Regions from separate parts of the Aerococcus vaginalis genome, predicted to be linked through region 1. Evidence: riboswitches for the same ligand, from Rfam matches in the RefSeq annotation. Region 1 holds a riboswitch; the other holds the start of a gene.
What was found. A riboswitch is a leader RNA that binds a small molecule or an ion and turns the genes downstream of it on or off. The one in region 1 is predicted to bind thiamine pyrophosphate.

Region 1 (5,924 bases):
GCTCTTATAGCGAGGTTTTTTATATCATTGAATAATTATTTGACTCATACAAAAAAACGCCTCCGCTAGTGGGAAACGTTTCATTCATTTTAGATATGATTCAGATTAAAAAGGTTCGAGAATATATTCAGCATCGAATGTTTCACCGGCAGCTAAGGTTTGGTTGCCGGCTTTTTGTGCGAAGTCGTGGTTACCGTTCGCGATGTCTGGGAGGCCGAACCATGGCTCGATGCAGACGAAGGTGGCGTCGGTTGGGTACGGACTCCAGATGCCGACGTATGGGAAGCCGTTCGTGTCGAGTTTGATGCCGTGCGTGCGGTCGCTGTTTTCCAAGCCGACTTTGACAGCTTTGTCGCCGAGTTCGAATAATTGTAGACCGTCCTTGAACTGTTCGCGCGTCAACATGCCGTCTTCCAAGTTAACCTGTTTCCCTGTCGTGTCGTGGATGAAGTTCCCTTCGCCGATGCCGTATTCAGTCACCTCATCGTGTGCACTGAAGGTTAATTGGTAGTCATTAAATGTTTCACCTGGCGCGAGCGGGACGTTGAAGGCAGGGTGGGCACCGATGGAGAAGTGCATGTCCCCATCATTCGTGTTCTTCACGCTGTATTTCACGCGCAGTTTATCGCCGTCCAACTGGTAACCGATACGGAGTTCGAAGTGGTACGGGAAGATTTTGAGTGTTTCGTCATTTTCTGTCAGTAAGAAAGTGATCGCGTCATCCGTCACTTCTTCCGCTTCAAAGAGACTGTGGCGTGCGAAACCGTGCTGTTTGGAGTCGTAGCGCGTACCGTCGATTTCCATGTAGTCATCTTCCAAACGGCCACAGTGTGGGAATAACGTTGGTGTCTGCCAGCCCCAGAAATCTGGGAATCCTTGGAAAATATATTCAAAATTGGCATCGTTACGGCGCAAACTCTGAAGCTGAGCTGCGTTCGTTGATGCATTAATGGTTAAATGTTCGTTGTGCAATAGATAGTCCATAGTGAGCCTCTCTTTCAATATGTGATATTACTGACAACTAGTATACCTTGTGTTTTATTGTTTGCAAAGGTGAGTAATCCTACAAAAGCACACAAAAAGCGTTCCCAAAGCACGATGCTCAAGGAACGCTTTTCATCTGCCTTCGCCTGTCAAAAAGGAAATGTGAAAAGTTAAAGGCGATTATTTTTTATCAGTGATAAGGCGAGGGGCAGCTAATAAGATTAAGAAAATAGCAATGAAACCGATGAACCACGTCGCAATCCCGCTCGCACCGTTAGTGACGAGTGAGTAGAGCCAAGCGCTCATGCCTTCTGGTGCGAAACTGGCCCAGAAGACCCAGCCGGCGAGGAAGTGGATAAAGTATTCAGCCGCTGCTGCAGCGAATGTCGCGATGCCGGCAGTGATTCCCAACTGCATACGATTGCCGGTTGCTGCGAAGTTCTGTGCACGTGATGCCCAGAACCCTGCGATCCCAGCGAGTAAGTATGCGAATGGGTATTCAATCACGACCTGGAAGATTGTTAAGTAGCTGGCTGTTCCGGTGATAATGCGGAGTAACCCGTACAATAGCCCGGCTACTGCACCGTTGCCCCAGCCACGACGAAGCGCAAACAACCAGAGCGGAATAACCGCCAAACTTGCGCTAAGGCTCGGTGATAATTTGAGTTTGATGAATGATAATAAGAATGCCAACACACCGGTTAACGCAATCTCCGTCAGTTCACGAATACGTGAATTTCCCATGATAATACCTCCTAAAAATAAACCAATAAAAAATGCTTCCGCGTCTAGCGCAGAAGCAACGAAAAGAATTGGTGTTATCTTTCGTCACTTCCTTTCGCTAGCACAATCTAGATCAAGTTCAAAGGGTACATCTCAGCTTCACAGCGCCCCTAGTGATATGAAAAGGGAATCATCTTTCGTGTCTATAATAACGCAAATTTGTGAAGTGTCAACTCAAGGGGGTTGAATAAGAAAAAATACTAAATTTACATTTGACATCTTTTTTTCAAAAACATACAATACCAACAGAAATTCGAATCAGGCAAATTTTAATTCTGTCCAGAGAGGCACGAAAAGTTTGCGAATCACGTTTGAACTCTGAGGGTAGTGTATACATTCAGTCTACCCGTCTATACAAACAGAGGAATGACTGCAGCAAATTTTCGGTCTGATAAACCTGGACATTCGTGTTCAGGTTTTTTTGTTTGTTATAGGAGGTTTTTATGGAGAGTTCAGCATTTGCATTGCGTAATATCGTTACTGTTAAGGAGTTACCAAACGAACAGGTTTTAGACTTGATCAAGTCGGGACAAGCGTTCAAGCGCGGTCAGAAGGCCGATTTGGAGGAACGCGCACGTTTTGCGACAAATATGTTCTTTGAAGATTCGACGCGTACGCACACGAGTTTCGCAGTGGCTGAAGGTCGTTTAGGGATGAATGTGATTGAAATGAGTCCGGAACACAGCTCATTGAAGAAGGGTGAAACGCTATCGGATACATTCCTCACGTTGGATGCGTTGGGCGTTGATACGTTGGTCGTTCGTCACGGTGAAGTGGACTACTACCGACCATTATTGGAATTACAGGAAGCGTCTGACTTAAACATTCACTTGATCAACGGTGGTGACGGCAGTGGTCAGCACCCAAGTCAATGTTTGTTGGACTTGATGACGATTTACGAAGAATTTAACCACTTTGACGGATTGAAAGTCGCGATCGTTGGTGACTTGAAACACTCTCGTGTCGCTCGCAGTAATGCGCAGTTATTGACGCAGTTGGGTGCGGAAGTGTACTTCTCTGGTCCGGATTACTGGTACGAAGACAGCTACAGCCAGTACGGGCCATACGTTGCGATGGATGATATTACTGAAAAAGTCGATGTCATGATGTTGCTTCGCGTACAACACGAACGTCACGATGCGAATTCAGACAGTGAACGCTCCTTCAGTAAGGAAGAATATCACGAAAAATACGGCATTAACGAAGCGCGTTACGCACGCATGAAAGATAGCGCAATTATTTGCCACCCAGGCCCAATCAACCGCGATGTGGAATTCGCGTCTTCCCTCGTTCAAGCACCGAAATCACGCTACGTGCAACAGATGCACAACGGCGTATTCATGCGTATGGCGATGCTCGAAGCTGTGATGCATGACTAATCAAACAATTTATTAGAGAAAAGGAGCGACTATGCGCACGTTGATTACACACGGTGACGTCTATTACGATCACCGCATTCAGAAATTAGATATTGTCGTTGAAGATACCAAAATTTTAGCGGTCGGTGAAACGTTGAATGGCGTGATTCCATGTGATCGCGTGATCGATGCGACGGGTCTCTTGGTGACACCGGGGCTGATCGATGTGCATGTGCATTATCGCGAACCTGGTCAAACCGACAAGGAAACGGTCAAAACCGGAGCGGCCGCAGCGGTACATGGCGGCTATACTACAGTTGGGGCAATGCCGAACACGACACCCGTACCGGATACGCCGGAACACGTCGAAGCGATGGTTGAAACGAATGAGAAGGCGGAAAAGTTGCGTATTTTGCAGTATGCGATGTTGACGCACGGCCTAAAGAGCGAAGACCTCGTTGATTTTGAGGCGCTCAAAGCGGCTGGCGCTTTCGCCTTCAGTAATGATGGTGCCGGGGTGCAAACGGCAGGTACGATGTACGAAGCGATGCAGGCGATCAGTCAGCTCGATATGGTTTTAGCCGCACACGTACAGGACGATTCCTTGAGTCGAGGCGGTGTGATGACAGCTGGTGAGAAAGCTGATGCGCTCGGTTTAGTCGGTCAGTTGCCGGAGAGCGAAACCGCACAGTTAGCGCGCGACCTCGTCTTATCAAAAGCGACGGCTTGCCGTTATCACGCTTGCCACGTTTCTACCCGCACATCGGTTGAACTCGTGCGTTATGCCAAAGCGCACGGTGTACCGGTGACATGTGAAGTGACACCGCATCATTTGATTTTATCGACAGATGATATTATGAGCGATGATCCGATGATGAAGATGAATCCGCCACTGCGCAGTGAAGATGATCGTTTAGCGATGATCGACGGTTTGATTGACGGAACGATCGATATGGTGGCGACCGACCACGCACCGCACACCAAAGCGGATAAGACTGATTCGATGGCGGCGAGCGCGTTCGGTATTATCGGTAGCGACTTCGCGTTCTCACTTCTCTACACTTACTTGTTTGAACCGGGATTAGTGCCACTTGAAACCATCATCGAACGTATGACTGAAGCGCCGGCCGAAGCCTTTAAGCTCGGGAAAATCGGCCAGATTGCGCCAGGCTATGCAGCAGATCTCGCATTCTTCGACCTCGATGGAGAATGGACAATTAGTGAAGACACACTCGAATCCAAAGCATCAAACACGCCGCATCTCGGCGAAACCGTCAAAGCCGTGACGAAGCGTACGATGTTTGCGGGCGAAACCGCCTATTCAGCGTAGGAATTAGAGGAGGTAATACGTGATGGAACGATTAGCGGTCGATTTACCAGGCTTACACTTGAAGAATCCGATCATGCCAGCGAGTGGGACGTTCGGGTTTGGGGACGTCTCGACAGCGAAGAAGTACGACCTGAATACACTCGGTGCGATGGTCATCAAAACCACCACGCCAACGCCACTCACCGGTAACCCACAACCTCAAATCGCACTGGTGAGGGACGGTGTGATGAACTCGGTCGGCTTGCAGAATCCGGGGGTCGATGCGGTCATTTCCGAAAAATTGCCAGCGTTGAAGGCGGCCTATCCGGAACTCCCGATGATCGCCAGTATCGGCGGTAGTACGGCGGCCGACTACGTTACTGTCACGGAAAAATTGAGTGCGAGCGGTCTCGTCGATGCGTTAGAACTCAACATCTCCTGTCCTAACGTCAAAAACGGTGGACTCGCGTTCGGTACGGATCCCGCGATGGTAGAAGATTTAACACGACAAGTGGTCGCCGTGAGTGATGTTCCAATCTATGTCAAATTATCACCGAACGTTACAGATATCGTAGCGATCGCCAAAGCGGCAGAAGCCGGTGGTGCGAGCGGGCTGGTGATGATTAATACGCTTTTAGGATTGCATATCGATCCAAAAACGAGAAAACCCGTGCTCGGTAATGGCATGGGTGGGTTCTCTGGCGGTGCGCTCCTCCCGCTCGCGATTCGGATGATTTATCAGGTATATCAGGCGGTCGATCTACCGATTATCGGGGTCGGCGGGGTACAGTCGGCGGATGATGTGATCGAGATGTTTTTGGCCGGTGCTTCCGCCGTTCAGGTCGGCGCTGCCCACTTCCACGATGCTATGGTCATGCCAAAAATCATTCAGGAGCTCCCGGAACGTATGGACGCTTATGGAATCGACACACTCAGCGAACTCAATCTCGTCACATTCTAAAGCAACAAATATACGAAACTCACAAAGTCGGCACTCGCCGGCTTTTTTGTGCGGGATTGATTGCGATTTCTGAGAAAGTCAACTACTATTTTATTACGATGGGAGGAGGAGTTAGATGCGACATAGACAACACGCAGTGACGCAGACCGTGCCGTTCGGTCTGTTGTTGACATTGAACAACGGCATGCTGACGACATTTACCTACCTTTACGGTGATGGGGCGTTTGCCGGTTTTCAGACTGGAAATTCGATTCGAATGGCGGTCGATCTCGGTAAAGGTGATTTTCAAGCTATCTGGCCATTATTATTTTCGATGATTTGTTTTATTTTAGGTATTGTGGTGTCGCGTGCGTTGAAGTATGTACGCTTTCATCATTTAACGATGCTCTGGCGACACCGATTGAATGTGATCATTATGCTTTTGGGGATCACACTCGCTTGGCTATTTTACAATCAATTACCGATTGCGTTGATGAACGGCATGTTGTCGTTTGGTGCAGCAATTCAGTTTGAAGAGTTTCAGATTCTC
Region 2 (5,924 bases), on a different contig from region 1:
GCCCGATTTCACCGATCACTGGTGCTGCTCGCAAGCAATTAAGATCATCAGCCGTCACGCCGCGGTCGCTATCCCACGGGTGGACGCCATAACTGGTCGTCACATGATGAGCTTCCGCAAGTGCCCGCTGATTCCACTGCCATTCAGTCGGTGTTTGGCTATTAACGATTGCACGTATGTCCATCCTTTTCAGGTAATCCGCGTACGGTTGATACTGTTCGAGGTGCGTATGCGCATCGCTCCACATTAGGCATCCCCACTCGCATGCAACCCATCAAAAATCTTCGAACGAAGCGGTTCCTGACTGGCGAGCCATTGCCGATCGCGCGATTCAAACGGCGCTGTAATGTCGAAGATTTCCTTTACGTGCATCGGTCGCTTCGAGAGCACGATGACTTTGGAGCTGAGATAGATGGCTTCCTCGATATCGTGCGTGACGAGCAGGGTCGTCCGCTTAATATCCGATGACAAATGAAGAAACCAGTCCTGCATGATCGTGCGCGTCATCGAGTCCAGAGCGCCGAACGGTTCGTCGAGCAGGAGATACTTGGCGGGATTATTGACGCTTCGAAGCAGAGCGGCGCGCTGTCGTAACCCACCGGATAATTCTTCCGGGATAAAGTCGCGATAATCCCAGAGGCCAAATACCTTGAGGCGCTCCTCGAGTTGTTGTTCGTCGATCGGTTGCTTATTGATCCGATGCCAGAGCACTGCATTTTCACGCAACGTCAGCCACGGCAACAACAGATGATCCTGTGGCATGTAGCTGAACGCTGTGGAAAGGCCGTCGTTCGCCTGACCGTCGACCGTAATCTTGCCCTGATCCGGTGTCAAAATACCGGACAGCGCCTTGATCAAGGTCGATTTTCCCGCCCCACTCGGCGCAATCAAAGAGACGAATTCACCGGCTTCGACCGTCAGCGTAACGTCGTCCAACACGCGCAATTCATCGAATCCGAGCGTCAGATGCTCAATTTGAATGCTCATCACATTCGCTCCTTTAATTAATCAACGTATTCGTTAGTAAACATTTCATCAGATGGGATGTCGCGGTCGATCAAATCATGTTCCAGCATAAACTTGGTGTAGTTATCCCATCTGTCAGCTTCCATGTGCCCCCACTGTTCAGGATCGGACGCATAGACATTGCTCAAGTATTCCTGCGAAGCGAGGAGGTCGTCTCTTTCCATCCCTTCCGTGTAATTGATCAAGATATCAGTCGCTTCTTCAGGATTAGCTATCGCGTCTTGGTACCCGTGTTTTAAGGCTTGGATAAAGTTCTTGGTGAGTTTGGGGTTATCCTGAACAAATGCGTCATTACCGATAATCAACGGTGTGTAGTAGTCCAAGTTTTCGTTCAACTCACGCACCATAATGGCGTTTAAGTCAATCCCCTGCTGTTCCGCAAAGACGCCATCCCAACCTTGGAAGAACCATTTAATGTCGATGTCCTGACCGAGATCTTCAGCGCCGTTACCGGTATCGCCGACCATGGTGAGCTTGTCGAAGTTGGCACCTGCTTCTGTCATCACAGCTCTGATAATCGCTTCCTCAGTCGGCGCCTGCCAACCACCGTAAACTTTACCTTCGAAGTCTTTCGGTGAGGTGATGTTTTCGCTCGCTAAGGAGTAGAAACCAGACGTGTTGTGTTCGATAATCGCTGCGAGTGCAGTGACTGGAATCTGATCATCGCCTTGGTGGGCATACGTCACATCTTCCTGGATACTGTAGCCGAATTGCGCACGGCCCGCACCGACAATCCCGGTACTCGTCTGACCATCGCCCGGCTCGATCACGTTCACCTTAATGCCTACGTCATCAAAATAGCCTTTGTCCATCGCTACGTAGAGGCCCGTGTGGTTCGTATTCGGCACGTAATCCAAAATCACGGTGATTTCCTCTGCTGCATCATTGTTGTCGGATTGCGCACTCTCCGTATCGCCCGCCTGTTGATTTCCACAGGCAACGAGTAGGATCATCGCCCCGAGTACCAACATGAGGCGCTTCGCTTTTTGCCAGAAATGCATGAATATCATCCTTTCGTGCTGTTTCGTCTGTATAAATAATGGTGGTACATTTTTCGCAAAAGGATCGTGACGCCGGTGAGACTGAGACTCAGGATCACCACCCAGATGATTGCCGCAAAGACACGGCTGATCTGGTACCCGCTGTTCGCGCGGATCATGTAGTAACCGAGACCAGATTTGGCGTTCAACCATTCCCCGATGATCGCACCACCCGCCGCATAGGTCGCCGCAATCTGCAGTCCGGCGAAGAAATTATCCATCGCCATCGGAATCTTGATCAGTCGATAGATCTGACGCTCACTCGCCCCCATCGTCCGCATCAACGTCATCTGTTCGTCAGGCACACTTTTGAGTCCCTGCGTGAAGTTCACGACGATGGAGAAGAAACTCATCAAAATCACGAGGATGATCTTCGGTGTCCACCCGAAGCCGAACCAGAGCGTGAGCAGTGGCCCGATAACCATCATCGGTAGGGTCTGAGAGATCACTAACATCGTATAGACCGAGCGGTAAATTAACTGCCAGTAATCCATCAACAACGCGATCACGAACGCAAAGGTCGCTGCGAGCACTAAACCGATCACCGATTCCATTAACGTCACGAGCATATGTGGAACGAGCGTCGGCATTTCATTGAACCAGACGCGAATGACGGCGAGTGGACTCGGCAGGATATAACTCGGTGTCCCGAATACGGTCACCGCCACCTGCCAAATAATGATCACGATGAGAAAACTAATGATCGGATAGTAAGCTTTGCGCATTGAACCGCCTCCTTTCGTCTATATTTCCAAAAGCATATAAAAAAGCGCAGCAGGAAGCCCCACTGCGCCATTATCGCCTTTGTGCATTCCTACGTTGGTATCACCCAAATCAGGTTCGAGGGTCAGGATCCTATCCACTCTCAGTTCGCCGAACGAACTCCCCTTGCATATTCACATATGACGAAAGCGTTACACTTTCACTGAAAGTCTAGCACTTTTGGTTAATATCCTCAATTTTTATGTCTGCGACTACTCACCAAACACAGCCGGACGCAACTGATCCATCACGCGAACAACCGCCTGCATCAACTGGTGATGTTCGCAGTGCGCGGTCTTGTAGTCGTCTTCGTGCATGATGTAGTGTGCGAATTCTTCTGCTTCAAAGGATAACGCCGCCTGATCGACAGGTTCGACACTGATCGCATCCGCTTCATCGTCCAACAGCTCCGCACGTGAAATCATCTGAATACCGTCCAACGACAGCGTGTGCTTGCCAAAGTAGATCTCGCTCGGCTGTTCATCGTTGTACTGTTTTGAGACGTGTAGGTAGACGCTGAAATCGCCGTAGCCTAAAACGATCATTCCCGAGCCGTCGACACCACTCGCCAATTTCTGTGGGAAGTAGTGCGCGTCGGTCGGTTCACCAAACCAGGCGATCGCTGCATAGACGAGGTAGACACCGAGGTCGTTCAACGCACCACCCGCGAATTCTTTAGTAAAGACGTTCGGATTGTCTCCGTTCAAGTAGCTGTCGAATTTGGACGAGTACTGTCCGTAGTGGAGTTCCGCCCCGGATAAGTCCGCGCGATGTTTGTGGATGTATTCTCTAACTGTCTTGAAATTCGGTTCGAAGACGTGGCGTGCGGCTTCAACCACAATGAGCCCTTTATCCGCTGCGATAGCTTCTAATTCTTTGAGTTCCTCAGCAGACTGCACGATCGGTTTTTCGACGATGACGGACTTGCCGTGTTCGAGCGCCTGTTTTGCCTGTTGAAAGTGCAAGGCGTTCGGTCCAGCGACGTAAATCACATCGATATCATCTACATTGTAAAAGGCTTCGCGGTCCGTCGTCACTTTAGCATTTTCACCGAGAGCTGCAAGCGGTTCGGCATGATCCGCATGACGGCTGTAGACCCATGTCAGTTCATAGTGGCCTGTTTCGAGTGCGGCATTAATGAAGGATTCCGTGATCCAGCTCGTGCCGATAGTTCCTAATTTTAAAATTTTAATCGTCCCCTTTCTTCAAACAACCGTTTCCATTATAATATGGTATTACTCATTTTCATAGTCTCACCCTGATGAAACTCGGTCTGCTATAGTGAATGTGTAGTCGTTCTACAGGACTACCCAAGCCTGTGAGCGTCAAAAAAAATTACAAGGAGGGAATATTATGGTAGGCATTATTCTTGCTAGTCACGGGGATTTCGCAGCCGGCATCAAACAGTCGGGTGAAATGATCTTCGGAGCGCAAGAACAATTGGAGGCAGTTACCTTCCAGCCCGACGAAGGTCCGGAAGACTTGCGGGCGCATCTCTTGGAAGCTATCGACAAACTTGGCGGCGATACCCAAGAGATTTTGTTTTTGATCGATTTGTGGGGTGGCTCACCGTTCAATCAGGCGAACCTCCTATTCGAGGAACATCCGGACAATTTCGCAATGGTGACGGGGTTAAACCTCCCGATGTTGGTCGAAGCACTCGGTCAACGTTTTGCGAGTGAATCGGCACATGAGATCGCAGAAAACATCCTGAAACCAGCTGCTGAAGGTGTCAAAGTCCGCCCAGAAGCACTGCAGAAGGATACCGCACCAGTAGCTTCAGAAGAAAAAACGGATGAACATGCGACTGATGCGAAAGCCGTAGCTTCAAACGGGATGATCCCAGAAGGCACGGTTCTCGGCGACGGGAAGATCGAATACGTCCTCGCACGTATCGATACGCGTCTCTTGCACGGTCAGGTCGCTACTGGGTGGGCGAAAGCCACTAATCCGAACCGTATCATCGTGGTTTCCGACAGTGTCGCACACGACAAGATGCGTAAAGCCTTGATCAGTCAGGCGGCACCGGCTGGGATGTATTCAAACGTGATCCCGATCAGCAAATTTGCAGAAATCGACAAGGATCCTCGTTTCGGAACCACCCGCGCCTTGCTGTTGTTCGAAACCCCGCAAGACGTGCTCGCTGCCTTGAAAGCCGGCGTGGAACTGAAACGTGTGAACGTCGGTTCGATGGCGCACTCGAACGGGAAAACAATGCTCACGAACACGGTCTCTGTCGATGCTCAGGATGTCGAAGATTTCCGCACCATGATGAATGAGTATGGTGTCGAATTCTACGCACAACCCGTGCCGAACGACAAACCGCGCGACTTCAAAAAGATACTCGACGAAATGAAATCATAGGGAAAGGGAAAACTCATGACAGCTATTAGTTATTTACTTGTTTTCATTGTTGCCCTCTTTGCCGGTTTCGGAAGTATCCTCGACCAGTTCCAGCTTCACCAACCGATCATCACTTGTACCTTGATCGGTATCGTGACTGGACACCCCGTTGAAGGATTACTCCTCGGTGGGCAAATGCAGCTGATCGTTTTAGGATGGATGAATATCGGTGCTGCTGCATCACCAGATACCGCCTTAGCCGGTGTCGTTTCTTCCATCTTGGTAACCATCAAAGGTGCCGACATCAGCGAAGGGATTGCGCTCGCGATTCCATTAGCGATTGCCGGACAGTTGTTGACGATCTTCGTTCGTACCTTAACAGTGGGTCTCGGTCACTACGCCGACAAATCCGCTGAATCAGGTTCCGCACGCGGGGTCGTTGTCGCAACTTACACCGGACTGTTCATGCAAGGAATGCGTATCGCCTTGCCAGCACTTGCGGTATTGGCCGTACCAACTGACGTCGTCACTAACGCCCTCCAATCCATTCCAGAATGGTTGACTGGTGGATTGAACGTCGGTGGTGGGATGATCGTTGCAGTCGGTTACGCGATGGTCATCAACATGATGGCGACCCGTGAAAACTGGCCGTTCTTCTTCCTCGGTTTTGCGCTTTCTGCCATTTCATCCTTGAACTTGGTAGCGATGGGTATTATCGGGTTGGTCCTCGCGATCGTCTACATCCAGCTCGCT

Region 2: it holds a riboswitch for thiamine pyrophosphate, as region 1 does, so the genes downstream of both, ACWOEX_RS02945 (ABC transporter permease) here and thiT (energy-coupled thiamine transporter ThiT) in region 1, are expected to answer to the same signal.

Annotation. Positions count from the first base shown of each region.
Region 1 is NZ_JBSMYC010000003.1:173,457-179,380, reverse strand. It holds gene ACWOEX_RS04875 (aldose 1-epimerase family protein) at 106-984, opposite strand; gene thiT (energy-coupled thiamine transporter ThiT) at 1,165-1,728, opposite strand; TPP riboswitch at 1,801-1,889, opposite strand; gene ACWOEX_RS04865 (aspartate carbamoyltransferase catalytic subunit) at 2,211-3,146, shown strand; gene ACWOEX_RS04860 (dihydroorotase) at 3,178-4,455, shown strand; gene ACWOEX_RS04855 (dihydroorotate dehydrogenase) at 4,478-5,395, shown strand; gene ACWOEX_RS04850 (YoaK family protein) at 5,511-5,924, shown strand, end outside.
Region 2 is NZ_JBSMYC010000002.1:147,897-153,820, reverse strand. It holds gene ACWOEX_RS02960 (TatD family hydrolase) at 1-247, opposite strand, end outside; gene ACWOEX_RS02955 (ABC transporter ATP-binding protein) at 247-987, opposite strand; gene ACWOEX_RS02950 (ABC transporter substrate-binding protein) at 1,005-2,027, opposite strand; gene ACWOEX_RS02945 (ABC transporter permease) at 2,033-2,791, opposite strand; TPP riboswitch at 2,861-2,965, opposite strand; gene ACWOEX_RS02940 (Gfo/Idh/MocA family protein) at 3,041-3,997, opposite strand; gene ACWOEX_RS02935 (PTS sugar transporter subunit IIB) at 4,182-5,192, shown strand; gene ACWOEX_RS02930 (PTS mannose/fructose/sorbose transporter subunit IIC) at 5,208-5,924, shown strand, end outside.